DNA from 3 places in the Streptococcus sp. ST14 genome. Region 3 is predicted to be linked to each of the others. Evidence: predicted binding sites of a transcription regulator. Region 3 holds the regulator's gene; each other region holds the start of a gene.
What was found. The regulator NrdR, encoded in region 3, represses ribonucleotide reductase genes. The targets are predictions, from matches to a motif close to ACACNATATATNGTGT.
Positions count from the first base shown of each region.

Region 1: nrdH (glutaredoxin-like protein NrdH) is a predicted target of NrdR. The motif match lies at 6,487-6,502, and genes of this name have one in related genera.
Region 2: nrdD (anaerobic ribonucleoside-triphosphate reductase) is a predicted target of NrdR. The motif match lies at 4,998-5,013, and genes of this name have one in related genera.

Region 1 is NZ_JBJUSF010000019.1:32,484-42,859, forward strand. Features, by position in the region: gene ACIY19_RS07160 (pneumococcal-type histidine triad protein) at 1-351, opposite strand, end outside; gene ACIY19_RS07165 (metal ABC transporter substrate-binding protein) at 359-1,276, opposite strand; gene ACIY19_RS07170 (pneumococcal-type histidine triad protein) at 1,472-3,997, opposite strand; gene ptsP (phosphoenolpyruvate--protein phosphotransferase) at 4,251-5,984, opposite strand; gene ACIY19_RS07180 (phosphocarrier protein HPr) at 5,990-6,253, opposite strand; gene nrdH (glutaredoxin-like protein NrdH) at 6,616-6,834, shown strand; gene nrdE (class 1b ribonucleoside-diphosphate reductase subunit alpha) at 6,915-9,074, shown strand; gene nrdF (class 1b ribonucleoside-diphosphate reductase subunit beta) at 9,262-10,224, shown strand; gene ACIY19_RS07200 (DeoR/GlpR family DNA-binding transcription regulator) at 10,365-10,376, shown strand, end outside.
Region 2 is NZ_JBJUSF010000002.1:70,792-81,167, reverse strand. Features, by position in the region: gene ACIY19_RS01060 (bifunctional folylpolyglutamate synthase/dihydrofolate synthase) at 1-650, shown strand, start outside; gene ACIY19_RS01055 (SP_0198 family lipoprotein) at 741-1,196, shown strand; gene cls (cardiolipin synthase) at 1,653-3,185, shown strand; gene ACIY19_RS01045 (hypothetical protein) at 3,260-3,403, shown strand; gene ACIY19_RS01040 (damage-inducible protein CinA) at 3,439-4,953, shown strand; gene nrdD (anaerobic ribonucleoside-triphosphate reductase) at 5,082-7,289, shown strand; gene ACIY19_RS01030 (hypothetical protein) at 7,301-7,441, shown strand; gene ACIY19_RS01025 (GNAT family N-acetyltransferase) at 7,488-7,988, shown strand; gene ACIY19_RS01020 (GNAT family N-acetyltransferase) at 7,998-8,504, shown strand; gene nrdG (anaerobic ribonucleoside-triphosphate reductase activating protein) at 8,509-9,105, shown strand; gene ACIY19_RS01010 (uridine kinase) at 9,118-9,729, shown strand; gene rpsJ (30S ribosomal protein S10) at 9,995-10,303, shown strand.
Region 3 is NZ_JBJUSF010000006.1:16,003-26,378, reverse strand. Features, by position in the region: gene trxA (thioredoxin) at 1-265, opposite strand, end outside; gene ACIY19_RS03140 (DUF4649 family protein) at 281-502, opposite strand; gene ACIY19_RS03135 (MarR family transcriptional regulator) at 602-982, opposite strand; gene ACIY19_RS03130 (CidA/LrgA family protein) at 1,178-1,552, shown strand; gene ACIY19_RS03125 (LrgB family protein) at 1,549-2,244, shown strand; gene ACIY19_RS03120 (hypothetical protein) at 2,276-3,004, opposite strand; gene ACIY19_RS03115 (ABC transporter ATP-binding protein) at 3,020-3,715, opposite strand; gene ACIY19_RS03110 (GntR family transcriptional regulator) at 3,720-4,085, opposite strand; gene nrdR (transcriptional regulator NrdR) at 4,226-4,699, shown strand; gene ACIY19_RS03100 (DnaD domain protein) at 4,700-5,863, shown strand; gene dnaI (primosomal protein DnaI) at 5,864-6,760, shown strand; gene ACIY19_RS03090 (NADPH-dependent oxidoreductase) at 6,757-7,470, shown strand; gene der (ribosome biogenesis GTPase Der) at 7,484-8,794, shown strand; gene ACIY19_RS03080 (YgcG family protein) at 9,023-9,874, shown strand; gene ACIY19_RS03075 (LemA family protein) at 10,035-10,376, shown strand, end outside.

The sequences.
Region 1 (10,376 bases), on a different contig from region 3:
AATATCTGAATCTTTCAACTGATAATTCGGATCTTTCATCAGTAGCTCTTCACTGATGATAGCATCATAAGGGACCTTACCATTATAGTAATGATAATGGTCTCCGTGAGAAGTCACATAACCTTGATCCGTGATCTTGATGACAATCTGCTCAGCATTTATACCTTCTTTTTTACTGACTTCATCAGGTGTCAAAGTCTCTGCCTTTTGACTCGGTTGTTTTCCATCTATATAGGAAACACGATTATTTTCCTTGACTGTTCTAGCTTGATACAGTCCCAACTCGTAAGAACAAACACTTAAAATTAAAGCTGCCGCAGAACCTGCTAGATATTTTTTATTGATTTTCATAATTTCCTCATTTTAATTCTTCTGCAAGAACATTCATGTTTTCTTCTAGATTTTCTAAGTAAGTTTTGTCATTTTCAGGATCTGCTTCTAAAGGATTGAGTGTCTTTAGGCTAACTCCTGTTGATTTGACCAAGGTTTCAGCGACTTTAGAAGAAGCATTGCTCTCAGTAAAGATGGTTTTAACCTTATAGGTCTTAACGAATTCTTGAATTTCTGTTAGTTGTCTCGGACTTGGCTCTTGTTCAGGGGAAATCCCTGCTATACCAAGTTGTTTCAAACCAAAGCGTTTAGCGAGATAAGAAAAGGCTGTGTGTTGTGTAACAAAGGTCTTTTGACTCGCTTTTTCAAAAATAGGCTGGTACTTCTTAGTCAATTCTTGGGCTTTAGCGATAAAGTTTTTAGCATTCTTTTGATACGTTTCCTTATTAGCACTATCAATCTCCGAAAGTTTGTCAGCGATAATCTGAGCTTCTTCGCCAGCTTTTTCTGGATCTAACCAAGTGTGAGGGTCGTAGAGTGTTTTTTCATCAATACCGTCACCAGCTTCTACATCTTCTAAACCTGGAACACGCTCCAAGGTCATTCCTTCAGAAGCTTCTAAAACCTTAACTTTTGAGTTTTTCAAGTTAGGATCTAGACTTCCAGCCCAAGATTCGAGCGTATGAGAATGGTAGACAAAGACATCCGCGTCATAAATAGCAGCAATGTCATTTGCTGACGGTTCAAAGGAGTGAATCCCACTACTTGACTGAATCATCCGTACATCATTCAAGTCCCCTGATACCTCTTTGACCATGGCATAGATTGGGTAAAAACTTGTGACAATCTTCATCCCTTTTGCTTCTTGTTTTTCTTTTTGGCTACATGCTCCTAAGACAAGAATCAACAGACTTGCCATTAATAGTAGAATTGTTCTTTTTTTCATCATTACTCCTTAACTAGTATTTAACCATTTAATTAACTAGTAAATAGTTTATCTTTATTTACACTATATGTCAAGATATTTTGCATATTTTCATGAAAAAAATGAGAATTAGAACTTACATTCTATTCTCATTTTCGATTTTATCTTTTCTAGATCTCCTATCCTGTTTTTAGGATCTAGAAAATGCTTCTACCTTTACTTGCTCTCCTTTAATAAAGCCAACAACTTTTCAGCATCAGCCATAATGGTATTGTTATCCTGAGCACCAAATAGCAGGTTATTTTTTAAGCCAGTGAGAGTTTCTTTGGCATTGGACTTGATAATGGGATCTTGGATCTTTGCAAGTAGCTCTTCAGCCTCTCTCAGTTTTTCTTCAACCTTTTCAGTTTCAACCTGAGGTTCTTCTGGTTCCTCTGGTGATTCTTCTTCTGGCTCCTCAGTTGGTTTTGGAGATTCTGGTTTCTCACTTTGAGGCTTCTCTTCGCGTGGCTTTTCTTCCTCAGGTTTGTCTGTCCGAGGTTTCTCCTCTGATGGTTTTTCCGTTTGATTGGTATCAGCTTGACCATTTTGGTTTCTTTGAACATGGTCACTTGCATTCCCCCAACCACTATCTGAATGCGGACGTTCGTTTGGATGTTCGACATAGTACTTGACAGTCGCAAAGAGATCTTCTAGACTATACCCCTTAGGTGCCTCATAAAGTCCTTCGTCAAACCACTCAAATTTGATGTTATGATAATGGTCATAATGAGGAATAATCAAGCTTCCGTTTTTGACTTCCACAGTATGTTGGAGATTGTAAGGCATACGATTAAGTGGCACCTTCTTGGCTGCTTTCACGCGGTTGTAGATAGCTTCTGCTCCCTTAGCCTCAGTATTTCCTGAATTCTGATGGTCTGTCGAAGGAGGCGTTAAACCTTTCTCTTTAGCATAAGCCTGGGCTGCCGCTCTTTCAGCTTCAGACAAACTATCTTTCTTAATCCAATGACTGTGGGTCATATGAGGAGTTACATAAGCATCCCCCTCATCACTTGTGATATCACGAGGATCAAAGATATAACCGTCTTCTGTTGTATACTTACCTGCCAACTTGGCTACTTGAATCTCATCATCAGTATAAGCAATTTGCGCATTTGGTTTCCCTAGACGTTCTGGATGACGAATCGGTGCTAGGAAGGTAAGAATATCATCAACTAACTTGACTTTATCGCTTGAGACATCATTGAGACGTTCCAAGAGTTTATCCAAAGCCTCAAAATCAGTTTGTCGCCCTTTATTATCAAGTAAGTCTTGATGAACTCTTGCTAGTAAATCATAAGCCTTATTGTAAAATCCTCGATCACTTGATGGGAGGTTGGTTTTCTTAGGACCTAGCTTATGAGCTAAACTTTTTTGATTGGCTAGTTTGCTATCAATGGCTGCAGCAGTTTCTGCTGAAAGTTCCTTGGCAGGAATATAACGAGAGATTCCATTCTCCTCAAATACATAGCCATCAGCTACTTTTCGAATCACCTGTTTAACCAATTTTTCATCAATTGGATTGCTTGGAGTTGGTTGAGGAGTTGGTGCAGGTTGCGGTCTTGGACTAGGTTCCGGAGTCGGTTGTGGACTTGGTTCTTCTGGTCTTGAATCCGGTACCCAATGGTTTGAACGATAACGAAGCGGGATGACGCGAGCGATTCGTTCTTCCAATTCAGACATTTGTTCGTAAGGGATAAAATGGTAATGGTCACCATGAGGTACAGCAACTCCTCTAGCTGTTCGACTTGTAATCTGCGCCGGATCAAAGACAAGGCCATCAGATTCCACGTGTCGTTGACTGAGTGGCAAGGCATAAAGTTGTTTTAGAAGGCTATCAATACCCTCATCACTTTGACTTGCTTGACTGTTAGTATTGCTGTTGTTACTTGTGTTAGTATTGGTAGTTCCCTGATTGCTTACAGAAGGTACCCAGTTTGTTCCTGGAGTGTTATCGCTATTTTGTCGGCGATAGGTTCTTGAACTTGACAGATTTCCCCGACCAGATAGGAAGGCTTCTGCAGCAGCCAACTCGCTGGCTGATAACTCACTCTTAGGAATGTAATGGTAATGATCGCCATGAGGAACGATATAAGCATCACCAGTATCCTCTATAATATCAGAAGCATTAAAGATATAACCATCATCTGTAGTATAACGTCCTTGCGAACGTGCCAAGGCAACAGCACTATCGTTTCTTGGAGTCCCACCTTCACGATGCTGACTATGTTCTTGTTTTTGCCGATTGATTTCTTCTTTTGTACGGACATTATCGGCATGGGCTGCATCCTTAAGGTAAACATAGTATTTTCCATCTACCTTAATCACATAGCCACCCTTGATTTCATTGACAATGTCTGAATCCTTCAACTGATAATTCGGATCTTTCATCAGCAGTTCTTCACTGATAATAGCATCATAAGGAACCTTACCATTGTAATAATGATAGTGGTCGCCATGTGAAGTGACATAGCCTTGGTCTGTTATCTTGATGACGATTTGCTCCGCATTGATTCCTTCACGCTTGCTAACCTCATCAGGAGTCAAATTCTCCGTTTTTTGCGTCGCTTGTTTTCCATCTATATAGGAAACACGATTATTTCCCTTAACCGTTCTAGCTTGATAAAGTCCCAACTCATAAGAACAGACACTTAAAATCAAAGCTGCCGCAGAACCAGCAAGGTATTTCTTATTAATTTTCATCGAAACTCTCTTTCTATTTGATATTTCTAGTTGCAATTCATTTCTAAATTGCAGAAACTCCTCTCTATTACTTAACTGGTTAATAGTTTACTCCTAAATTTGCAACTTGTCAAGCGTTTTATGAACCGGTTAAGTATTTTTTTATTCTGCCCCACTACTTTGTCTTCGAAAGGCTTCATATTAACTAGTTTATCTTGATAATCCTTTAAAAAATATAAAAAATCCCTGCAACTAAGTTGCAAGGACTTTTCGATTAATCAAAATTAACGTATTCTTTTTGAAGTTCAAGAACTTCTTCCATTGTTGAGCATTCTGTAAGGGCACGGTTTGCGTACTCTTCCATCTTAGCTGTGTCGAGTTTCTTCATCAAGCTACGTGTACGAAGTACAGATGTTGCTGACATAGAGAACTCATCCAAGCCCATTCCGACAAGAAGTGGAACAGCTTGTTGGTCACCAGCCATCTCACCACACATACCAGCCCATTTACCTTCAGCGTGAGCTGCTTTAATCACATTGTTGATCAAACGTAGGATTGATGGGTTGTATGGTTGGTAAAGGTATGAAACTTGTTCGTTCATACGGTCTGCTGCCATTGTGTATTGGATCAAGTCGTTTGTACCAATTGAGAAGAAGTCAACTTCTTTGGCAAATTGGTCTGCAAGCATTGCTGCTGCTGGGATTTCGATCATGATACCAACTTGGATATTATCCGCAACTGCAACACCTTCAGCAAGAAGGTTTGCTTTTTCTTCGTCAAAGACTGCTTTCGCTGCACGGAATTCTTTCAAGAGCGCAACCATTGGGAACATGATACGCAATTGACCGTGAACAGACGCACGAAGAAGGGCACGGATTTGTGTGCGGAACATAGCATCTCCAGTCTCAGAAATAGAGATACGAAGGGCACGGAATCCAAGGAATGGGTTCATTTCGTGAGGCATATCGAAGTAAGGAAGCTCCTTATCTCCACCGATATCCATTGTACGAACGACAACAGGTTTACCGTTCATTCCTTCAAGTACAGCCTTGTAAGCTTCGTACTGCTCGTCTTCTGTTGGGAAGTCTTGAGAATCCATGTACAAGAACTCTGTACGGTAAAGACCAACAGCTTCAGCACCGTTGTCATTGACACCTTCAACGTCTTTTGGAGTACCGATGTTGGCAGCCAATTCAAAGTGTTTGCCATCAGCTGTTACTGTTTTAGCATCTTTCAGGAGAGCCCATTCAGCTTTTTGTTTCGCATAAGCTTCACCAGCAGCCTTGAATTCTGCTGCTTGCTCATCAGTTGGGTTGATAATAACTTCACCTGTGATACCGTTAACGGCAAGAATGTCACCATCTTTAACGATTTCAGTGATATTGTTTGTACCCAATACTGCTGCAATTTCAAGCGTACGCGCCATGATAGCTGAGTGGCTTGTACGTCCACCAATGTTGGTTACAAAAGCTTTTACAAAGTTTTTGTCCAATTGAGCTGTATCTGAAGGAGTCAAGTCATGCGCAATCACGATTACTTCTTCATTGATAGAAGCTGGGTTTGGCAATTTTTTACCAAGGAGGTTTGCCAATACACGTTTTGTCACGTCGCGGATATCCGCTGCACGTTCTTGCATGTATGGGTTGTCTTCCATGCCTTCAAAGATAGTGATAAACATGTCTGTTACTTCTTTCAGACCTGCTTCTGCATTCACTTTCTTCGCACGGATTGTTTCCTTGATTTGGCTGATCATTTCAGGGTCAGCAAGAACCATTAAGTGAGCGTCAAAAACTTGAGCTGCTTCTTCACCGAGCGTACCTACTGCTTTCTCGCGAATAACAGAAAGCTCGTCTTGTGATGCTTGTAGAGCGGCATCAAGGCGAGCTTCTTCTGCGTTTGTATCTTCGACTGTAATAGTCTCAAATGACAAATCCGGTTGAACGAGTAGATATGCTTTTGCAACTGCAACACCGTCAGATGCTGCGATTCCTTTAAGCATTTCTGTCATTTTCCTTATGCCAATCCTTCTTTTTCCATAGTTTCAGTGATAGCAGCGATTGCGTCGTCAGCATCTGCACCTTCAGCTGAAATTGTAACGTCAGCACCTTGGCCAACACCAAGACTCATAACACCCATGATAGATTTAAGGTTTACTGATTTACCTTTGTATTCAAGAGTGATATCTGAAGCAAATTTGCTAGCTGTTTGAACCAACAATGTTGCTGGACGTGCGTGAATACCTGTTTCTGCCACTACGTGGAAATCTTTAGAAGCCATAGTTTGACTCTCCTTTAGTTATTTCTTTTTTGGATTATATGTGATAACCCTTACAAGACTGTATTATATCACCTTCTAGATTATTTTTCAAGTGTTTTATGGACTTTCTTATATTTCCTTTCAGATAACTTGCTGAAAATCTTCTATTTATCTTACCAATATACAGTATATAGTTTTTTTGTTTTGATAAACTTTGATAGTTCAATGAAAACCCAATTTTACACTCTGACAAAACACTATATCTTGTGCTTTGTTTTTAAAACTGTAACTTTTTAGCACAAGATTTAGTTTAAAAAGTTTGACAAAGTTTTTTTTTCTGATATACTAAGAAAGTAATCTATTTTGAAAGAGGAGTTACGAAAATGGTAACCGTTTATTCTAAAAACAACTGTGTCCAATGTAAGATGACCAAGCGTTTCTTGGACAGCAACAATGTCGCTTATCGTGAGATCAATCTCGACGAGCAACCTGAGTACGTCGATCAAGTTAAAGAGCTGGGTTTCAGCGCTGCTCCTGTTATCCAAACACCAACTGAGGTCTTTTCAGGCTTCCAACCAGGAAAACTGAAACAATTAGCATAATCTTAGTACATCATCCAGAAGAAACTGCTTTTAGGGCTAACTTAGAAGCCTTTCTTTTGTAATTAGATAAGGGAAATTTTATGGGATTAAAACATCTTGAAGACGTGACTTACTTCCGTCTTAATAACGAAATTAACCGTCCTGTTAATGGACAAATCATGCTTCATAAAGATAAGGAAGCCTTGGATGCTTTCTTTAAAGAAAATGTAGTTCCAAACACTATGGTTTTTGATTCAATCAAAGACAAAATCAATTACCTCATTGAACACAACTACATCGAAACAGCCTTTATCAAGAAATACCGTCCAGAGTTCTTGGAAGAATTGGCTCAATTTATCAAAGACCAAAACTTCCAATTCAAGTCATTCATGGCAGCTTATAAATTTTACAATCAATATGCCTTAAAGACTAATGACGGTGAATACTATCTTGAAAATATGGAAGACCGTGTCTTCTTCAACGCCCTTTATTTCGCTGATGGGAATGAAGCTGTTGCAATCGATATTGCCAATGAAATCATCCACCAACGCTACCAACCTGCTACTCCTTCCTTCTTGAATGCTGGACGTGCTCGTCGTGGGGAGTTGGTATCTTGTTTCCTAATCCAAGTGACGGATGATATGAACTCTATCGGACGTTCTATCAACTCAGCTCTTCAACTTTCACGTATTGGTGGTGGTGTGGGAATTACCCTCAGCAACCTTCGTGAAGCTGGTGCACCTATCAAAGGCTATGAAGGAGCTGCTTCAGGTGTCGTTCCTGTTATGAAGCTTTTTGAAGACAGCTTCTCTTACTCCAACCAATTGGGGCAACGTCAAGGTGCCGGTGTTGTCTACCTCAACGTCTTTCACCCAGATATCATCGCTTTCCTTTCAACTAAGAAAGAAAACGCTGATGAAAAAGTACGTGTCAAGACTCTATCACTTGGTGTTGTAGTACCTGATAAATTCTACGAATTGGCTCGTAAAAATGAAGAAATGTACCTCTTCAGCCCTTACTCTGTAGAAAAAGAATACGGTGTGCCATTCAATTACATCGACATTACTGAAAAATACGATGAATTGGTCGCAAATCCAAATATTCGCAAGACAAAAATCAAGGCGCGGGATTTGGAAACTGAAATCTCTAAATTGCAACAAGAGTCTGGCTATCCTTATGTAGTCAACATAGATACGGCTAACCGTGCAAATCCTGTTGATGGAAAGATTATCATGAGTAACTTGTGTTCTGAGATTCTTCAAGTTCAAGAACCAAGCTTGATCAACGATGCTCAAGAATTCCTTCAAATGGGAACAGATGTTTCATGTAACCTGGGTTCAACCAACGTGGTTAACATGATGACTTCACCTGATTTTGGTCGTTCTATCCGTGCTATGGTTCGTGCCCTTACTTTCGTTACAGATAGTTCACATATCGTAGCTGTACCAACGATTGACCATGGAAATAGCCAAGCCCACACCTTTGGTCTCGGTGCCATGGGACTGCACAGCTACCTTGCCCAACAACTCATTGAATATGGTTCACCTGAGTCTGTTGAATTTACAAGCATCTACTTTATGCTTATGAACTACTGGACCTTGGTAGAGTCAAACAATATTGCGCGTGAACGTGGTATTACCTTCCACAACTTTGAAAAATCAGACTATGCTAACGGAAGTTACTTTGACAAGTATGTAACTGGTGAATTTGTTCCAACATCAGACCGTGTTAAAGAACTCTTCAAAAATGTCTTTATCCCTGGTGTTGCTGATTGGGCTGAACTTCGCGACAAGGTTCAAGAAGATGGTCTTTACCACCAAAATCGCCTTGCTGTAGCGCCAAATGGTTCTATCAGCTATATCAACGACGTTTCTGCTTCTATCCACCCGATTACGCAACGTATCGAAGAACGCCAAGAGAAGAAAATTGGTAAAATCTACTACCCTGCTGCTGGCTTGTCTACAGAAACCATTCCTTACTACACTTCTGCCTACGATATGGATATGCGTAAAGTCATCGATGTTTACGCTGCTGCGACTGAACACGTGGATCAAGGACTTTCACTCACTCTCTTCATGCGTAGTGACATTCCAAAAGGCCTTTACGAATGGAAGAGGGAAAATAAACAAACGACACGTGACTTGTCCATCCTTCGTAACTATGCCTTTAACAAGGGAATCAAGTCTATCTACTACGTCCGTACCTTTACAGATGACGGTGGAGAAGTCGGCGCCAACCAATGTGAAAGCTGTGTGATTTAGTTTCTAGCATAGAAACATTATTTTTCCCTAAGCAGCACAGATAAAATCAAATCTACTATGTCATAACATAATTTATGTAACATTTTAAAAGTCGGGCTTCCGACTTTTTGTGCGATACTCCTATAGAATTATGGTAAAGTAGAAATAATTGTGAGTTCGCAATACTAAACACAGAAAGAGATTTTAAATGGAAACTTACTACAAAGCCATTAACTGGAATGCCATCGAAGATGTCATCGACAAATCAACTTGGGAAAAACTGACGGAGCAATTTTGGCTCGATACACGTATTCCCTTATCAAACGACTTGGATGACTGGAGAAAGCTATCTAACAAAGAGAAAGACTTGGTCGGAAAAGTTTTTGGTGGTTTAACCCTTCTTGACACTATGCAATCTGAAACTGGGGTTCAAGCCCTTCGCGCAGACATCCGTACACCACATGAGGAAGCTGTTTTCAATAACATCCAATTTATGGAATCTGTCCACGCTAAATCTTACTCATCAATCTTTTCTACCTTGAATACTAAGGCTGAGATTGAAGAAATTTTCGAATGGACCAATACCAATCCTTACCTACAAAAGAAGGCTGAGATTGTCAACGAAATCTACCTAAACGGCAGCCCACTTGAAAAGAAAGTTGCCAGCGTCTTCCTCGAAACCTTCCTCTTCTACTCTGGTTTCTTCACTCCCCTCTACTATCTCGGTAACAACAAACTAGCCAACGTTGCAGAAATCATTAAATTGATTATTCGTGACGAGTCTGTTCACGGAACCTACATTGGTTACAAATTCCAACTTGGTTTCAATGAATTGCCTGAAGAAGAGCAAGAAAAACTCAAAGAATGGATGTACGACCTACTCTATACTCTTTATGAAAATGAAGAAGGCTACACAGAGAGTCTTTATGACGGTGTTGGTTGGACTGAAGAGGTTAAAACCTTCCTTCGCTACAATGCCAATAAAGCTCTCATGAACATGGGACAAGATCCACTTTTCCCAGATTCAGCTGAAGATGTCAACCCAATCGTTATGAACGGTATTTCAACAGGAACTTCCAACCACGACTTCTTCTCTCAAGTTGGAAATGGTTACCTACTTGGTGAAGTTGAAGCCATGCAAGACGAGGATTACAACTACGGTTTAGACTAATTTGGCCAATCATTCAAAATATCATGGTTTGTTTAAAACAACCATGATATTTTTGTTTTTTGTTTTATTTTGTTTTTTTCCATTTGATATATTGAGCGTTTTATGGTAAGATAATGATAGTAGAAATCGAGGTGATAAGGATGCTAAAGCAA
Region 2 (10,376 bases), on a different contig from region 3:
AGCTTGTCTGTCAAAAAAGAGCAAGAGAGTTAGCTGTTGAACTTTATCAAGCTGGGCGAGACTTCACCTTGACTGCTGGGGATTTTTCAAGTAGCCTAGCAAGCTTTTCACAGCTTGAAATCAGTTTGGAGGGTGTTTATCAGCAGGAAAATGCCGCCTTGGCTTTACAAACTTTTCTTCTGTTTATAGCTTCAAGAGGTGAAAGGGTCGAAGAAGAGTTTGTTAGACGGGCTTTGAAGGAGACACATTGGGCAGGTCGATTGGAACGGATTCGCCCGCAACTCTATCTAGATGGGGCTCACAATCTGCCAGCCTTGACTCGTCTAGTAGAGTTTATCCAGGGGGAAATCCAGCAAGGCTATCAAGTTCGCATCCTTTTTGGAGCTCTTAAACGCAAGGATTATCAGGGGATGCTAGGCTATCTAATGGAGCAGTTGCCTCAGGTGGAACTTAAGGTAACGGGCTTTGACTACCAAGGCTCCTTGGATGAGAAGGATGTGGCGGGTTACGATTTGATTTCTTCCTATGGGGACTTTATCAGAGAATTTGAAGAAAAGGCCAATGATCAGGACTTGCTTTTCGTGACGGGATCCCTCTACTTTATCTCAGAAGTCCGAGCGAGTTTGCTAGGAAGTGATGAGATTGGTTGACCTTCTAGGCTTAAGTTGTTATACTTGAGGTAGGAGGTGCATCTGGAAACTGATCCAGCAAAACATTGGCACAAAAGAAAGGAAATCGCTATGAAAACAAAAACATTCACACTTTCTATTGCTTCCCTAGCAATTCTTAGTCTTTTAACAGCTTGTGGATCTAAGACACAAGCACCTACCCAGCAATCTGCTCAACAACCATCTACTCAACAAGAGTCATCTTCTAGTGCTGCTACAAGTGCCAGCCAACCACAGGCGTCCTCAAGTCAGGACACTACTGTAGCTCAACCTACGAATATCGATGGTACCTATACTGGAAAAGATGAGAATGACCAAATCACTCTTGTTGTAACAGGTAAAACTGGCACATGGACTGAGGTCGAGCCAGATGGGGATAAGGAAATCAAGCAAGTCAGCTTTGAGCCAGAAAATCAACGTGTCATTATCGGTGATGATGTCAAAATTTACACGGTTAATGGTAATCAATTGATTATCGATGATATGGACCGAGAGGCATCTGACCGAGTGGTATTAACTAAGCAATAATGATTAAGTAAAAGTTCCAATAAGATGAAAGCTATCTTTTTGGAGCTTTTTTCTTGAAAAAAGGGCTGGCTGTTCTTTACTAACTTTTTATTTAAAACGCTTACAAATATTTGTAAAACTTCTTATATGCCAACTTTAGAAGAGACCATTGCTCTTTATAAAGAACTCTTCTAAAAATCAAGTAGAGTGGAAGGGACTAATTCCTCAAAATATAAATAATATTGGAAAGAACTATCATTTTGGTAGTTCTTTTTAGGCCTCTTAATACCCTAGTTAAAAAGATAAAAAGGGAAACGCTTCATAATAGTAAGGGTGTAGTTTAAGAATCTTGCAGTTCTTGGAATAGTTTGCATAGAAAAAGGCAAAAGGTTGCTATCTACCCCTGAACTGAGGTATACTAGTAGAGACATTAGTTTATCAAGCAGTTAGGAGAATGTTAGAAAAGGAAGGGGATGTATGACAGCTAGAAAAATGCAGCTACTCATGTCCAAGTATGGTTTTAGTATTACCATCATGTTGGCGGAGTTGTTTATCGTCTTTGGTTTATTTCTCTATCTAGGTCGGATGGCTCCGATTCTCTGGATTATCCTAGTTATTTTGATGAGTATAGCAACCATTGTATCGATTGTTAATCGTTCTATGAATCCAGAAAGCAAGGTAACATGGCTCTTAGTAGCCTTTGTTCCAGTATTTGGTCCCTTGCTCTATATCATGTTTGGAGAACGCCGTCTATCTAAAAAAGAGATCAAGCAATTGAAACAACTCCAATCAATGGTTGACAGAGAGGACAATAGCAGAGCCCTCCGTTTGGAGTTAAAGGAACAAGACAAGTCTGCTTATGGCGTCATCAAATCCCTTCTCAGTATGGATACGAATGCTGATGTCTATGATCGAACGGATACACAATTTTTTGCTTCTGGTGAAAGTATGTGGCATCAGATGCTAGAGGATCTCAGGAAAGCGGAGAAATTTATCTTTCTTGAGTACTATATCATCGAAGAAGGCTTGATGTGGAACAGCATTTTAGAGATTTTGGAAGAAAAGGCTGCTCAAGGAGTAGAAGTTAAGCTTCTTTATGACGATATTGGATGTATGGCAACCTTACCTGGGGATTATACCATCCAGCTTCGTAGCCGAGGGATTGAAGCCCATAAATTTAACAAGGTGATTCCGCGCTTGACCGTTGCCTATAACAATCGTGACCACCGTAAAATCATGATTATCGATGGGCAGATTGCCTATACAGGGGGTGCCAATCTAGCAGACGAGTATATCAATCATATCGAACGCTTTGGTTACTGGAAGGATAGTGGTATTCGGTTGGATGGTCCAGCAGTAAAGGCTTTTACTAGACTCTTTTTATCCACCTGGTATATCAATCGTGGAGAGATCAGTGACTTTGACCAATACCATCTTGAAAATCAACCTAGAGACGGGATGGGGCTCTGTATCCCCTATAGTAGTGGTCCTAAACCTATTTACCGATCTCAGGTTGGCAAAACGGTCTATCAAAATCTTATCAATCAAGCTACAGACTATGTTTATATCACGACACCCTATCTGATTGCGGACTATGATCTCACAGAAAGTATCAAAAATGCATCTCTGAGAGGGGTAGATGTGCGAATTGTGACACCTTGTATCCCAGATAAGAAGGTCATCCAATTGGTTACTCGCGGAGCTTATCCAGACTTGTTATCTGCAGGGGTTCGCATTTACGAGTACAGTCCCGGCTTTCTTCATAGCAAGCAAATGCTGGTCGATGGAGAGGCAGCTACTGTGGGAACCATCAATTTTGACTATCGTAGCTTGCTTCACCACTATGAAAATGCCGTCTTGCTTTATAGAACGCAATCTATCATCGATATTGAGAGGGACTTCGAAGAGATTTTTAAGGTTTCTCAAGAAATCTATCCCCACACAATCAAAACAAGCTGGTACCAAAGCCTCATTAAGGAAATTGTCCAGTTGTTTGCACCCATGCTCTAACTATCCATCGAGATCTAGCCCAAGGCTGGATCTTATTTTTTCTTCTTACGAATAGATAGGTAAAGGAGAAAAACATGCTCAATCTAGAAGATGAAGATTTTATTAAAGAGTTTAGAATTAGTAGGTTTCACCGTTTTCGTGAAATCGAACGCTTTGCGATATTGGATAAGAAATTCAGCAAATATCAATCCCAAGCTGACATTCCTGTAAGATTTTGATATACTAAAACAGATAAACTTAGAGGAGAAATTGAATGAACGTATACGGGAAAATAGATGAGAAACAAGAAGGATCTCATTACCAAGACTGGTCAGCGCCAGAAAAGAGAGAAGGAGCTCCCATTCCCTTTTTTAGTATCATGCTTTGGAGTTTAGTAGCCACAGCCATTTCGGTTGTCCTGCCTTTTATTTTTGGTTTAGTCAGTCCGCAACAAACTCAGGATCTTTATACCGGTTGGGCCTTGCATCAAAATGGTCAAATGTATACAGATTACTTTGGAACGAATGGATTGCTCTATTACTTGCTAACCTATCTTTCCCTAGGAAGTATTCTGCTTGCTTTGGTTGAGTGGTTGGCCTTGTTTGGAGCAGGTGTTTTCCTTTTTAAATCTGCAGATGCTCTTACTGGTCAAGCAGAAGAAGCCAAGAAGCTGGTATTTGTGTTCTATTTGTTAGTGGCAGGACTCGCTTTTGGTGGTGGCTATGCTCTCTTAGTAGCCTTGCCTTTCCTATTTTATTCATTGAGTATTGTTACGAACTACTTAGCTTATCCAAATGATGACAAAGGATTTGTAAGAGTGGGGATGAGTCTTGCTCTTGCTTTCTTCCTTGCGCCGATTCCAACCGCCTTGTTTGCGGCTGTACTGGCTCTAGGCATCATTGGCTTTAATCTAGGTAAAGGTCACTTTGTTCACGGGTTATATCAGTTCTTTGCGTCAGCCTTAGGATTCTCACTCTTATTCTATCCTTTGGGCTACTATACAGTGTGGACAGGTAGTTTTGGGGATGCTATTAGCCAGACCTTGTATCCGGTAAATACCCTTAGCCTCTTTTCAAATTCACATTTACTTGAAAATGCGGCTTTCTATGGCTTGCTTGCTGTGGGGCTAGGTTCCCTTGGTTTGCTCTTTACTGGTTTATTCCAGTCAAAACCAGCCAAGCAATATGCCTTATCAATTGCTACTAGCTTGGGCTTGTTGGTTTCTTTGGGAATCTTGATTCTCTCAAATGAACCTGTCAACGGTACTCGTCTCGTTATTCTCCTTCCTTTCTTGGTCTTGCTCCTTCTGACAGGGATCAAGGAAGATGTTTCGGAGGGAGGGAGTCGTCGTAGAAGACGTGAGGAAAAAGCCTCTTTTATTAAAGGGAATTTCTATCTGCCACTGTTTGCCCTTGCCTACCTCATTGCTCTTCCTATCCTGAGTCGCTACCTTTCACATCCGGCGACTTATCAGGAGAGAGAACGTCTTGCTAGTATGGTCAAACAGCAAACGAGTTCTGAGGATCGTGTCTATGCTTGGGATGATCGTTCAGATTTCTATCGTGCAAGTGAACGCTTGGCGCCAACTTCTCTAGTGACACCAACACTCTATACTGCAAGCGACGAAAATAAAACCAAACTGATGAATGATCTAAAAGAAAATCAACCAAAGATGATTATGGTCAATCAAAAAGTTGCCTTGTGGTCGGATGTAGAGAGCTGGCTCAGCGAGAAATATGAGCTTGTTCAGACAGATACTAGTGAATTCAAGCTTTATAAATCTAAATAAAAAAATCAATATCTTGTGGAATTTTAAAAATTTTAGGATTTTTGACACAAGATATTGATTTTTTATTTTTAGAGTGGTATAATACTGAATATAAACAATTCAACAATATTTTAGAAAAGAGCATGGATATGATTGTATTAGAAGAAAAGCTTGCAACCGTTCCCACCTTGTTCGTTGAAAAACGAGATGGTAGACGTGTAGTGTTTGATGTAGACAAGATTGACAAGGCTCTCCACAAGGCGGCAGAAAAGGTTATGGACCTTACGCCTCTAGTAGAAAAACGCCTAAACGGTCTGGTTGAAAGAATCGTCACTGAAATTCACAGTCGCTTTCCTCAAGGTGTCAAGATTTACGAAATTCAGAATGTCGTAGAACATGAACTCCTTGAAGCCAAAGAATATGCGCTAGCTGAGGAGTATATCACTTATCGGACACAAAGGGATTTTGAGCGCTCAAAAGCGACAGATATCAACTTTAGCATTCATAAGCTTCTTAATAAAGACCAAGCAGTTGTCAATGAAAACGCCAATAAAGACAGTGATGTCTTTAATACCCAGCGTGATTTGACAGCAGGGATTGTTGGGAAGTCAATCGGGCTGCAAATGCTTCCTAAGCACGTAGCCAATGCTCACCAAAAAGGAGATATCCACTATCATGACTTGGACTACAGCCCCTATACTCCTATGACCAACTGCTGTTTGATTGATTTTAAAGGTATGTTGGAAAATGGTTTTAAGATTGGCAATGCGGAGGTAGAAAGTCCCAAGTCTATCCAGACTGCGACAGCTCAAATTTCACAAATCATCGCCAATGTTGCTTCTAGCCAGTACGGGGGTTGCTCAGCTGACCGTATCGATGAAGTCTTGGCTCCGTATGCGGAGAAGAATTATCAAAAGCACCTCAAGGATGCGGAAGAGTGGGTCTTACCTGACAAACGGGAAGATTATGCTTGGAAGAAAACGCAAAAGGACATCTACGATGCTATGCAATCTCTTGAGTATGAAATCAACACCCTCTTCACTTCAAATGGGCAAACACCTTTTACTTCGCTTGGTTTTGGTTTAGGAACTAGTCGTTTTGAGCGTGAAATTCAAAAAGCTATTTTGACCATTCGTATCAAGGGTCTTGGTTCAGAACATCGAACAGCCATCTTCCCTAAACTCATCTTTACGCTAAAAAGAGGACTCAACTTAGAGGAAGATTCACCTAACTACGACATCAAACAGTTGGCTCTTGAGTGTGCAACCAAGCGGATGTACCCAGATGTCTTGTCCTATGATAAGATTATCGAGCTGACAGGTTCTTTCAAGGTGCCTATGGGTTGCCGTTCTTTCCTCCAAGGCTGGAAGGATGAAAATGGTGTAGAAGTCAATTCAGGTCGGATGAATCTAGGTGTTGTGACAGTCAATCTGCCTCGTATCGCCCTAGAGTCTGAAGGTGACTTGAACAAGTTCTGGGAAATCTTCAACGAGCGAATGAACATTGCGGAGGATGCTCTGGTTTATCGTGTCGAACGAACCAAGGAAGCAACACCAGCAAATGCCCCTATCCTTTATCAGTATGGAGCCTTCGGCCGCCGTCTCGGAAAAGAAGAAAGTGTTGACCAACTCTTTAAGAATCGCCGTGCGACCATTTCTCTAGGCTATATCGGTTTGTATGAAGTGGCGACGGTCTTCTTTGGCAATAGCTGGGAAAGCAATCCAGAAGCCAAGGAATTTACGCTTGACATCATTCGTGATATGAAACGACGTGTAGAAGAGTGGTCAGATCAATATGATTACCATTTCTCTATCTACTCAACACCGTCTGAAAGCTTGACAGACCGCTTCTGTCGTTTGGATACAGAGAAGTTCGGCTCTATTCCTGATATTACAGACAAGGAATATTACACCAACTCTTTCCACTATGATGTCCGTAAAAATCCAACACCGTTTGAAAAACTGGATTTTGAAAAAGTTTATCCAGAAGCAGGTGCGTCAGGTGGTTTCATCCATTATTGTGAGTATCCAGTTCTTCAACAAAATCCTAAGGCCCTGGAAGCTGTTTGGGACTATGCCTATGACCGAGTTGGCTATCTAGGAACCAATACTCCGATTGATCGTTGCTACAAGTGTGACTTTGAAGGGGATTTTGAACCGACAGAGAGAGGCTTTGCTTGTCCTAACTGTGGGAATAACGATCCTAAAACAGTAGATGTGGTTAAACGGACCTGTGGCTATCTTGGAAACCCACAAGCGCGTCCGATGGTCAACGGACGTCATAAGGAAATTGCTGCGCGTGTCAAACACATGAACGGCTCAACTATTAAAACAGCCGGACATGAAGTAATAAATTAGAAGGAAACGCAATGGGGAAATACCAATTAGACGATAAGGGACGTGCTCAAGTAACCCGTTATCATGAAAAACATTCGAAAGGTGGAGTAGGAAAAAAAGAACGCTTGCTCAACCTCAGAGAACAGTTTTTAAACAAGAACAAGAAAAAATAAAAGTGAGAGTTGCCTCTCACTTTTCTCTTAATTATTGGAGGTAAAAATGATACTACGCAGACCAACATTGGCAGATAAAGAAACAGTTTTAGAGATGATGGCAGAGTTTGAACAGACTCAATCAGCCCACGATGGTGGGTTTTGGAACGCCAACAATTTTGTTTATGAAGAGTGGCTAAAAGAAAATCTTCAAGCGGAAGCGGGACTCAATATTCCTGAAAACTGGGTTCCTGCTATCCAGCTGGTTAGTTTTGACGTAGCAGGCCAGGCTCTTGGCTTTCTCAACCTTCGTCTCCGATTAAATGACTACTTACTAGAAAATGGGGGCCATATTGGCTACTCCATTCGTCCATCTGAAAGAGGTAAGGGTTATGCCAAAGAATCCCTCCGACAAGGTCTGCAATTTGGCAAGGAAAAGAACATCAAAAAAGCACTTGTGACCTGTAGTACGGAAAATCCTGCTAGTAGGGCGGTGATTGTGGCAAATGGCGGACTCTTTGAGGATGTTCGCAATGGCGTAGAACGTTACTGGATTGATGTCGATTAAGGAGGAAGCATGGAGCTAAGACGACCAACTTTGGAAGATAAAGAAGCTATATTAGAGATGATTGCGGAGTTCGATGCAGCAAAATCCTATATGCACGGTGGCATGGGCTCCGCTTGGAAGCGAGCAAAGGATTACGAGGATTGTTTAAAGATTGTAGAGCAGCAAGAGGATGCTGCCAACCTGCCAGTAGGCTGGGTTCCTGCAATCAAATTTTTATCATTTGATGAGACTGGCTTGCCTTTGGGATTTTTAGCCCTGCGCTTGTCCTTGAATGACAAATTATTTGTGGAAGGCGGTCATATTGGCTATTCTATCCGTCCCAGTCAACGAGGCAAAGGATATGGGAAGGAGCAGTTGAGATTAGGACTAGCAGAGGCTCGAAAGCAAGGATTGGAACGAGTGCTGATTACCTGCGATGAAGACAACGAAGCCAGCCGCCGCACGATTCTCTCCGCTGGCGGTGTTTACGAAAATACAATCGATAGAAGTCAGCGCTATTGGATAGATTTGGAGTAAAAGGATGACATGGAATACACCAAAACCAGGTGAATGGAAAAGTGAGGAGCTTAGTAAAGGGCGAATCATTGATTACAAGGCTTTTAATTTTGTCGATGGAGAAGGTGTGCGAAACTCTCTCTATGTATCAGGTTGCATGTTTCACTGCGAGGGATGCTATAATGTTGCGACTTGGTCTTTCAACACAGGCATTCCCTATACGGCAGAATTAGAAGAACAAATCATGGAAGACCTTGCCCAACCCTATGTTCAAGGATTGACCCTGCTAGGAGGAGAACCCTTTCTTAATACGGGCATTCTCTTGCCTCTCGTTAAGCGCATTCGAAAGGAATTACCAGAAAAAGACATCTGGTCCTGGACGGGTTATACTTGGGAAGAAATGATGCTGGAGACTCCAGATAAACTGGAACTCTTATCATTGATTGACATCCTTGTCGATGGACGGTATGATAAAAGCAAACGCAATCTCATGCTCCAGTTTCGAGGTTCGTCCAATCAACGGATTATCGATGTGCAAAAATCTCTCAAAAGTGGGCAAGCGGTGATTTGGGACAAGCTTAATGACGGAAAAGAAAGCTATGAACAGGTGAAGAGAGAATGAAGAAAAAAAGACCTGATAGAACAACTGGTTTCAGAGATCGAAACGGGAAAAGTTAGGACACTAGGAATCTACGGTCATGGGGCTTCAGGTAAGTCAACCTTTGCACAGGAATTATATCAAACCCTAGATTCTACTACAGTAAATTTGCTAGAAACAGATCCCTATATCACCTCGGAACGTCACCTGGTAGTACCAAAGCAAGCACCAGATCAAAAGGTGACAGCTTGTCTGCCAGTGTCGCATGAACTGGCAAGTTTACAGAGAGATATTCTCGCCTTGCAGGCAGGTATGGATGTCCTGACAATCGATGAACCGTGGAAGGCTAGTGAAATCTTGTCTGGAGCAAAGCCAATTCTGATTGTTGAAGGGATGTCTGTGGGCTTTCTACCCGAGAAACTCTTTGACAAAACCATCTGTTTCTACACGGATGAGGAGACCGAATTAAAGAGGCGCTTAGCTCGAGATACGACTATGAGAAATCGCGATGCATCTTTTGTATTAGCTAGCCATCAGATGAGACGGGAGCAGTATCTGCGATACTATAGAGAAACCGAGTCTAAAGCGGACATTTTAGTAGATCAATCAGAAGATACATTCAAGGTCAAAATGACACACATTATATAGAAGAAAAGGTAGTTTTTTATAGATATAAATCCGTAATCTTGGAAAGATGAAAAGAGAAAACAGTTTCATCCTAAAAAAACGAAAAAAAGCTCACAAATCCCTTGCAATCGCAGGGGCTTTGTGTTATTCTATTATGGTGCTGTAAATTACAGCCTTAGCTTTGATGCAAGAGGTTGCGACACGCTCGGTTGCATTGCCACGCAACGCGCGTCGGTTTTCTTGTGGAGCTAGCCTATTATCTTAAATAGACGAAAAGGAGAAAAAGATGGCAAACAAAAAAATCCGTATCCGTTTGAAAGCATACGAACACCGTACGCTTGACACAGCGGCTGCAAAAATCGTAGAATCAGCTACTCGTACAGGTGCACAAGTTGCGGGTCCAATCCCACTTCCAACTGAACGTAGCCTCTACACAATCATTCGTGCGACTCACAAATACAAAGACTCTCGCGAACAATTTGAAATGCGTACACACAAACGTTTGATCGATATCGTTAACCCAACTCAAAAAACAGTTGATGCGTTGATGAAATTGGATCTTCCAAGTGGTGTAAACGTAGAAATCAAACTTTAATCTAAAGCTTGATACCTTGAGCATAAAAAACGCTCGTTAAAAACTTTTTGAATAAAAAATATAGAAAAGGAAC
Region 3 (10,376 bases):
CAGCAACTTGTTTCACCACTTGGCCGTCTTTTTTGAAGAGAAGGGTTGGGATAGACATGATTCCAAAGGCACGAGCTGTGTTTGGATTTTCATCAACGTCCATTTTGACGATTTTCAAGACATCTTCTGAAAGTTCTTCAGACAATTTATCCAAGATTGGACCTTGCATACGACATGGACCACACCAAGTTGCCCAGAAGTCTACTAAGACTAAACCGTCTTTTGTTTCTTGTTCGAATGTTGCATCTGTAATTGCTTTTGCCATTGTATTTCTCCTTTTTTAGTTATATTGGCTTAAATCTTGTTTCATGAGATAGAAGAAGACATCTCCATAAGTCCCATGATAGTCCAAATCATGACCGTTGTAAGTTAATTTTTGGACTGGGTAGTAGTCTGCGACGCCGATAAGGCAAGCTTGTTGTGAACGATCAAAGTCGTCATAAGATTCGAACGTTATAGTTCTTTCGTTCTTGCTGGCATCTAGATAGGTAATTTCAATCATTTTAAAAACTCCTTTGTTTAATGATGACTTTATTTTACTCCTTGTAAAAGAGAATGTCAAGAAAAATGATTGCGCACGCAACTTTTTTCTAAAATCATCTTAAATCAAGAAATCCAAACCTGTTTCCAAGCTTTCTTCGACAGCCTTCTGTAGAGAGGCCAGTGTCTTTTGCCCATCACTTGTCAGGCAGATAAAGCTAGAACGTCTATCTTGATCACAACACATGCGACTAAGTAGACCGCAATTTTTGGCTTCCAAGCGAGCCACCATCCGAGAAACAGCGCTCGGGCTCAGATGAAGTTTATCTGGCAGGTCAATCTGGCGTAGAGATTTTTCTTGGGCCAAGTCCAGATAGTAGAGCAGGTAAAACTCTTTCAAGGTCAGACTTTGGTCACTCTGCTGGGCAATGGTCTCTTCCAAGAGACCTTCAATTTCTTTCTGACGACGATTGAAATCAAACCACTTTTCCAAATAGCTCATTGCTTTCTCCTTTCTTTTCAAAGTAAAATCACAAAGTCATTACTGACTGTCTCTACAACACAAGATGATTGCGCATGCAATGATTATACTACTTTTAACTAATCCTTGCAAGAGAGAAGAATTGCGATATTTCCTTGAAATTTTCTGAAAAAAGAGTAAACTGGTATGCAAGAAGTCTATTTCGTGGAGTTTAGGATGAAATTATATGTTCAATTAATGATTCTCTTTGTGATTTCTCTTATCGGAGAGGGAATTTCTAGTTTCTTTCATCTGCCCATCCCAGGCAGTATTATCGGTTTGATTATTCTCTTTCTAGCCTTACAGTTCAAGTGGCTAAGGACCAGACATGTCAACATGGTTGGAAATTTCTTGCTGGCCAATATGACCATTCTCTTTTTGCCGCCAGCAGTGGGTATCATGGAAAAGTTTGATGTGATTGCTCCCTATCTTTTGCCTATCGTCTTGATTGTCTTTTTTGCGGCTGTCATTAACATTGTCCTAATAGCTCTAGTGGTACAGTTTATCAAGAGACGGTTTGAGGGAGATTATGAGAAAGGAGATGCCAAATGAGCGAATTTGTATCCAATCCTTTGTTTGGGATTGCTCTGTCTATCCTAGCTTATCTAGTGGGAATGCTGATTTACAGACGTTTTCCCCATCCATTGACAACGCCCCTGCTTTTGTCGGCTATTTTTATCATTATTTTCCTTAAGGCGACGGGGATTTCTTATCAAGATTATTACCAAGGTGGGGTTTATCTGAACAACTTGATAGTCCCATCGACAGTGGCTCTAGGGATTCCGCTTTATAAGAGCTTTCACTTGATGAAGCACCATGCGCGGAGTATTCTCTTTGGTAGTCTGCTAGCAGTAGTTGTCAACACTAGCTTCACTGCCATAGTGGCGAAAATCTTTGGCATGGATTTTTTCCTAGCCATTTCTCTCTTTCCCAAGTCAGTGACAACTGCCATGGCAGTGGGAATCACAGAAAAATTGCAAGGTTTGACGACTGTGACCTTGGTCGTCGTAGTAGCGACTGGGATCTTGACCAGTGTAATCGGACCAACCCTTTTGAAGTGGTTGAAGATTGACGATCCAGTGGCTGTCGGACTCTCCCTTGGAGGGACAGGTCATGCTGTCGGAACGGGTACGGCCTTTCGATATGGTTCTGTAGCAGGAGCCATGGGTGGCCTGGCTATCGGTGTCACTGGAATTCTTTATGTTTTTGTCAGCCCTCTTGTAGCCAGCTTGATATTGAGTTAAAGAAAAACCCAGCTTTCTAGCTGGGCATTTTTTATTGCAAATTGACCTTGTTTTTCAAGATATAGTAGGTACCGAGATAGTAGATAGCTGATAAAAAGAGATCGCGCAGAATTTCTGTACTAGCTATCACGTTAAAGTCATTATCAACTCTGAAGAAGAAAGTGATATAACCAATAACGATGGAAATAACGATATAGGCTAGAATCCCCATAGCTGTTCGATACTCATTAAAGAGTTGTCCGATAGAGATGGAGAGGTAAATGGATAAAATCCATGCGATCGAACCTACAAACAGTGATAGGGCATACAGCCAGCCGTAGCTGAGGTAAGGGGAAATGAAGTTATAGAGGGCAGTGAAGTCTTTTTCTATTGGTGTTAAGAAGAAGATAATCAATATACTCAAGATAAAGACGATATAGCTTAAGATGGACCAGACAAGGCCACCTAAAAGTTTTGCGGTGATGATTTGGTGCTCAGAGACAGGCAAGGTCAGGGTCAAGTACCCTTGGCGGTCATAAACACTTCCTTTGAATCTTCGGATGATTAAAAAGATCGTCGCAATCCAAAGCGTGACGCTGAGTCCTCCAAAGACTAGTACTAAAAAGAAGATGAAATAAGCAGCATTGTTAGGATTGTAACTCTGGCTAAGGCTGCTAATAAAAGCTCCAATCAAAACTGAAATTGCAAGCACAGCACCGTAGAGTGCCAGATACCATTTATTGACATTTTTAAATTCATAACGAACTAGATTCCAAAACATAATAATCTCCTTTGCTTAGGCTTTAAATTCCTGGCGGAAGAGCTGGTCAATTGATTCACCTGACTCGTAACGAATATCATCAACATTTCCTTGGCGGACGACTTTCCCGTCTTTGAGGAAGATGATCTCATCCAAGATTGGCTCAATATCTGAAATCAAGTGGGTTGAAATCAGCACCGTAGAAGTTGGTGAGTAGTTGTTGATGATGGTATTGAGGATATAATCACGGGCCGCCGGATCCACACCTCCGATTGGTTCGTCAAGAACGTAGAGGCGGGCTTCACGGCTCATAACCAGGATGAGTTGGACCTTTTCCTTATTTCCTTTTGACAGTTTCTTGAGGCGGCTGTTTTCATCAATACCGAGATCGGCTAAAAGGTGTTGGGCTCTTTCGAGGTTGAAATCCTGATAGAAGGTTTTAAAATAGATTAGAGCATCCTTAACCTTCATCTCTTCATTGAGGTAGGTTGTATCTGGTAGGTAGGAGACGATCGCCTTGGTAGCAGGACTTGGATCCTGTCCGTTAATGAGGACACGTCCTTTATTTGGTTGAAGGAGGCCATTGATCAGTTTGATTAGGGTTGTTTTTCCGGATCCGTTTGGTCCAAGGAGCCCGACAATCTTTCCGGCTGAGATCTCTAGTGAGATATTGTCAAGTGCCGCGGTTGCTCCATATGATTTTGTTACATTTTCAAGTGCTAGTAGTGTCATGGTCTTAAACTCCTTTAATATAGTCGCTTAATACATTTGGCAGTTCTTCTTTTTTGTAGCCAAATTGAAGCATGCAAGAGACGAATTGTTGCAGTTGCTCCTCGGAAAGTTGTTTGCGGGACTGAACGATGAGGTCCAAATCCTCGGTGACAAATCGACCAGTTGTCCGCTTGCTGTACACAAATCCTTCACGTTCGAGATCAGACAAGGCGCGCTGAATGGTATTGGGATTAACCCCAGCCTCGCTCGCCAAATCTCTCACGGTAGGGAGCTGTTGGTTGGGCTCCAGTTCATGGGAAACAATCTGTAGTTTGATTTTTTCCATAATCTGTAAATAAATCGGTTTTGTATTATCAAATGACCAGGACATCATAGTCTCCTTTCTTTGTCTTTATTGTTCTAATTAAACAATACAATAAAACAAAAAACTTGTCAAGTAAAAATAAGAATTGTTTTGGGAATTGCTCAAAAAATGGTATAATGAAAAGAAAACGACAAGGAGGGAAATGCATGCGTTGTCCAAAATGTGGGGCTACCAAGTCTAGTGTTGTTGATAGTCGACAAGCCGAAGAAGGAAATACCATCCGTCGAAGACGTGAGTGCGACGAGTGTCAGCATCGTTTTACAACCTATGAACGAGTAGAAGAAAGAACGCTGGTTGTCGTCAAAAAAGACGGTACACGAGAGCAGTTTTCGAGAGATAAAATCTTTAATGGGATTATCCGCTCAGCCCAGAAACGCCCTGTTTCGAGTGATGAAATCAACATGGTGGTCAATCGTATCGAACAAAAACTCCGTAGTCGCAGTGAGAATGAGATTCAAAGTGAATATATTGGGTCTTTAGTCATGGAAGAATTGGCAGAGCTGGATGAGATTACTTATGTTCGTTTTGCCAGTGTTTATCGTAGCTTTAAGGATGTGAGTGAGTTGGAGAGCCTTCTCCAGCAGATCACCCAGTCCTCTAAAAAGAAAAAGGAAAAATAGATGAAACCAAATGACCGTTTTTCTTTTCTAAAGAATAATCGGGTGTCGCAAGATACCTCTTCTCTGGTGCAGTGCTACCTCCCGATTATCGGTCAGGAGGCGCTGAGCCTCTATCTATATGCCATTACCTTCTGGGATGGTGGACAAAAGGAACATCTCTTTTCCCATATCCTCAACCACTTAAACTTTGGCATGCCGACCTTGCTCCAATCCTTTAAAATTTTATCTGCTTTGGATTTGTTGACCCTTTATCAGAAGGGGGAGGTCTATGAATTGCAGCTTCATTCTCCCCTTTCCAGTCAGGATTTTTTAAGTCATTCTGTCTATAGTAGATTATTGGAGAAAAAGATTGGGGATACAGCTGTTTCTGCTATGAAGCAGACTCCAAGTGAGGGAGAAGCACTCCCTGTTTCTTTGAGCCAAGTCTTTCCAACCCTGACTGAAGAAGTGACACCAAGCGAGTCTAAAAGCAAGTTAAAAAACGATTTTGATTTGGAACATTTCCAGCGGCTGATGGCTCGAGATGGCTTGCGTTTTGAAGACGAGCAGGCAGATGTTTTGGAATTGTTTGCCATCGCAGATGAAAAAAAATGGACCTGGTTTGAAACCTATCAATTAGCCAAGGCGACAGCGCTGGCTCAGGTTATTTCAGTCAAACGCATGCGTGAAAAGCTTGCGCAAAAGCAGGTTCCTTCTGACTTTAGCCCCAAAGAAATGACCATTATCAGGGAAGCCAAAAATAAAACTCCCCTGCACTTTTTAGCGGAAATCAAGCAAACGCGTAAGGGGAACATCACCCAGAGCGAACGAGAACTCCTTCACCAGATGGCGTCTTTAGGCTTGTTGGATGAAGTCATCAATATCGTCTTGCTTCTAACCTTTAACAAGGTTGATTCGGCTAATGTTAATGAAAAATATGCCATGAAGGTCGCAAATGACTATGCTTATCAAAAAATTCGGACAGCAGAAGAAGCTGTGCTTCGGATTCGAGAGCGTCAGCAAAAAGGGCAAGAAGACCAGAAATCGAAAACTAGCTCGACTAAGACCAATGTTCCTAAGTGGAGTAATCCAGAATATAAAAATCAAACCAGCGAGGAGACTCGTCTGGAACTAGAACGTAAAAAACAAGAAATGTTAGCCCGATTAGAAGAAGGAGGAGACTAGATGGAAAGTGTTGGCGATGTTATCAAGCGTCAGACAAGTCGTTTTCAGTATCAGGACCTAGTCCAGCAGATTATGAAAGACCCAGATGTAGCGGCTTTTATCCAGAAAGAATCCCTCAGTCCAGAGGAGTTGAATCGTAGCATCTCCAAGTTCAACCAATATATCACAGAACGGGACAAGTTTCTTCGTGGGGATGCGGACTATATAGCGCGTGGCTACAAGCCCATCTTGGTTATGAATCACGGATATGCGGATGTGTCTTATGAAGAAACACCAGAACTAATCGCGGCAGAAAAAGAGGCTGCAATTAAGAATCGTCTTAAGTTGATCAATCTACCAGCCAGTCTCAAGAAAGCGAAATTGGCTCAGATTGACCTGGATGATCTAGGACGCTTGCCGATTTTTGAGAGACTCTATTCCTTTGTTGACCTTTACCCAAACATCCGAAAAGGCCTCTATCTTTACGGAGATTTTGGTGTTGGTAAGAGTTTTATGATGGCGGCCTTAGCTCACGACCTATCTGAAAAACGTGGGGCATCAACGACGATTCTCCACTATCCAAGCTTTGTCATTGATGTGAAAAATGCCATCGGTGAAGGATCTGTGAAGACCTTGGTGGATGACATCAAGTTAGCAGAAGTCTTGGTCTTGGATGATATTGGTGCAGAGCAGTCAACACCTTGGGTGCGTGATGAGATTCTCCAAGTTATTCTCCAGTATCGTATGCAGGAAGATTTGCCAACCTTCTTTACTTCCAACTTTAATTTCCAAGATTTGGAAAAACATTTTGCCAAAGGAAAGAATGGAAATGATGAGACTTGGGAAGCTAGACGGGTCATGGAAAGGATCCGCTATTTAGCAGAGGAGACAAGACTAGAAGGAGAAAATCGCCGATGACAGAAACCATTAAACTGATGAAAGCTCATACTTCAGTTCGTCGCTTTAAGGAGCAAGAAATTCCTCAAGCAGACTTGGAAGAGATTCTGACTGCTGGGCAAATGGCGTCATCTTGGAAAAATTTCCAATCCTATTCTGTGATTCTTGTGCGCAGTCAAGAGAAGAAAGATGCTCTTTATGAATTGGTTCCACAGGAAGCCATTCGCCAGTCAGCTGCATTCTTGCTCTTTGTTGGTGCCCTAAACCGTGCAGAAAAAGGAGCAAGCCTCCATACGGATACTTTCCAACCTCAAGGAGTGGAAGGTCTCCTCATCACCTCTGTGGATGCTGCGCTTGCTGGGCAAAATACTTTGCTTGCGGCTGAGAGTCTGGGATATGGTGGTGTGATTATCGGTTTGGTCCGTTACAAGTCGGAAGAAGTAGCAGAGCTTTTTAATTTGCCTGACTATACCTACCCCGTTTTTGGGATTGCACTCGGTGTGCCAAATCAACAACATGATGTCAAACCAAGACTGCCTTTGAACCAAGTGGTATTTGAAGAAGAATACCAAGAACAGCCAGTAGCAGCGATTTTGGACTATGACAAAGTACAGGCAGACTATGCTGGTGCGCGTGCGACAACCTCTTGGAGTCAGCGTTTGGCAGAGCAGTTTGGTCAAGCCGAACCTCGTTCAACTCGGAAGAATCTAGAACAGAAAAAGTTATTGTAGAAAGTGAGAAAACATGGCCTTACCAACTATTGCCATTGTGGGACGTCCCAATGTTGGGAAATCAACCCTATTTAATCGGATCGCTGGTGAGCGGATCTCAATCGTAGAAGATGTCGAGGGTGTGACACGTGACCGTATCTATGCAACGGGTGAGTGGCTCAATCGTTCCTTTAGTATGATTGATACGGGAGGGATTGACGATGTCGATGCTCCCTTCATGGAACAAATCAAGCACCAGGCAGAAATCGCTATGGAAGAAGCGGATGTCATCGTTTTTGTGGTGTCTGGTAAAGAAGGGATTACAGATGCGGACGAGTACGTAGCTCGCAAACTCTATAAAACCCATAAACCTGTTATCCTTGCCGTTAACAAGGTTGACAACCCAGAAATGCGAAATGATATTTTTGATTTCTATGCGCTAGGATTGGGCGAACCGCTGCCAATTTCGTCTGTCCACGGTATCGGTACGGGTGATGTGCTGGATGCCATTGTGGAAAATCTACCACACGAAGTTGAAGAAGAAAATCCAGACGTGATTAAATTTAGCTTGATTGGCCGTCCCAACGTTGGAAAATCAAGTTTGATTAACGCTATTTTGGGTGAAGACCGTGTGATTGCTAGTCCAGTAGCTGGAACAACGCGCGATGCCATTGATACCCATTTTACAGATGCTGATGGACAAGAGTTTACTATGATTGATACAGCTGGTATGCGGAAGTCTGGTAAAGTCTACGAAAATACAGAAAAATACTCTGTCATGCGTGCCATGCGTGCCATTGACCGTTCCGATGTGGTCTTGATGGTCCTCAATGCAGAAGAAGGTATTCGTGAGTACGACAAGCGTATCGCAGGTTTCGCCCACGAAGCGGGTAAAGGAATGATCATCGTGGTTAACAAGTGGGATACTCTTGAGAAAGACAACCATACCATGAAGAACTGGGAAGAAGACATCCGTGAGCAGTTCCAATACCTGCCTTATGCACCGATTGTCTTTGTATCCGCTCTTACCAAGCAACGTCTCCATAAACTGCCTGAGATGATCAAGCAAATCAGTGAAAGCCAAAACACCCGTATCCCATCAGCTGTCTTGAACGATGTCATTATGGATGCCATTGCCATCAATCCAACACCGACAGACAAAGGGAAACGCCTCAAGATTTTCTACGCAACCCAAGTGGCAACCAAGCCACCAACCTTTGTCATCTTTGTCAATGAAGAAGAACTCATGCACTTCTCTTACTTGCGTTTCTTGGAAAATCAAATCCGCAAGGCCTTTGTCTTTGAGGGAACACCGATTCACTTGATCGCGAGAAAACGAAAGTAAATCTTGCTTGTTTTTCTACAAAAATAAACTGAAAGAAGACTTCATAGTCTTCTTTTTTTCTATCTAAGAGGGGAGAAAAGAACCTATCAAATTGGAGGAGAATCTGTCATCAAATTTCAATCATTTTCCTAGCTTTTGTAATCTATTTGTAATGAAAATGCACTTTCTTTGTAAAAATCAAAATGCTATAATTCCTTAAATCAATTTTCCTTTATCAGGGAGGTTATTATGAAAAAAAGCAGATTATTTAAACATAGTTTGTTGGTTCGCTTGCTTGGGTTGCTGATGGTCTTTCTCTTCTTGTCAGCATTCACAGCACCTGAAAAACCTGAGTACGGGATTTATGACCCGGATCATTATTTAACGGATGAGACTATAAGTCAGATTCGGGAATTGAATAATGTCAATAGTAAAAAATCAGAAAAATTCCAGATGGGTGTTTACGTTGTGAAAAGCCTAGATGGAGAAACAATCGAGACTGTAGCCAATGAAACAGCTAGAGCTTGGAAGATTGGCTACTCGGGAGACAATCACGGTGTCTTGATTGTGGTAGCAGTCCAAGATAGAAAATCACGGATTGAAACCAGTAATAATGTGGCCAGTAAAATCACAGACTATCAGACTCACAGGTTCTTGACAACGGCACGCCCTTACTTTAAAAATGGTGACTATAACAAGGGTGTTCTCTCAATAGTCAATAATCTCAACTACATGTTCTATAGTGGATCGAGTACAAGTGCTTCAAGTTCTAAAAGTAGCTACGGCTATACTACCAACTCTAGTCGCTTAAGGGAACTTGAAAGGTATGCTGGTGAGAGCAGTTCTTCGAGACGGCATCGAAAAAGCAGTTCGAGTGACGGAGTTATCGGATTTGGAATTCTCATTTACTTCATCGTGATGATTATCGGATTTATATCTGGAGGTCGTGGTAGCGGTTCACATGGTGATGATTCTGGCAGTGGCTGGTGGGGCGGTGACTCATCAGACTCAGGTTCCTCTTGGTCTGATTCGGGCTCCGACTCATCTGGAGGCTGGGACGGCGGTGGCTTTGATGGCGGTGGTTCTTCTGATGACTGGTGAGTGATCATATATTGCACAAACCGATTTCTCCATACAGTAAGGTGACTCCTTTGCAAGAGTTCACTCCTTAATTAAAAATAAAAACAAAGTTTGGGAAATTGATTTAAAATCTGAGTATTTTCTCAGAAAAGTTGATAAAAGAAAGTGTTAAGGTTTTGATATGAAACAAAATAAAGTAATTCTCTCAATAGTGGCGATTTTCTTTGGACTACTAATTCTGGGAAGTTGTTCCGCAGTGACGACCTATAATGGTCTGGTTGGTGAACAGACTAAGGTGGAGCAGGCTCAGGCCGATGTCTCGACAGCCCTCCAACGTCGTTCGGACTTGATTGGTAACTTGGTGGAGTCCGTTAAAGGACAAATGAATCATGAAACCGAAGTCTTTACCAAGATTGCGGATGCTAGAGCTAAAATCGGTAGTAGCTCAGTGACATCGGAAGAAAACCAAAAGGCTCAGGGCGAATTGAGCTCCGCTCTTTCCCGCTTGATTTCCTTGACGGAG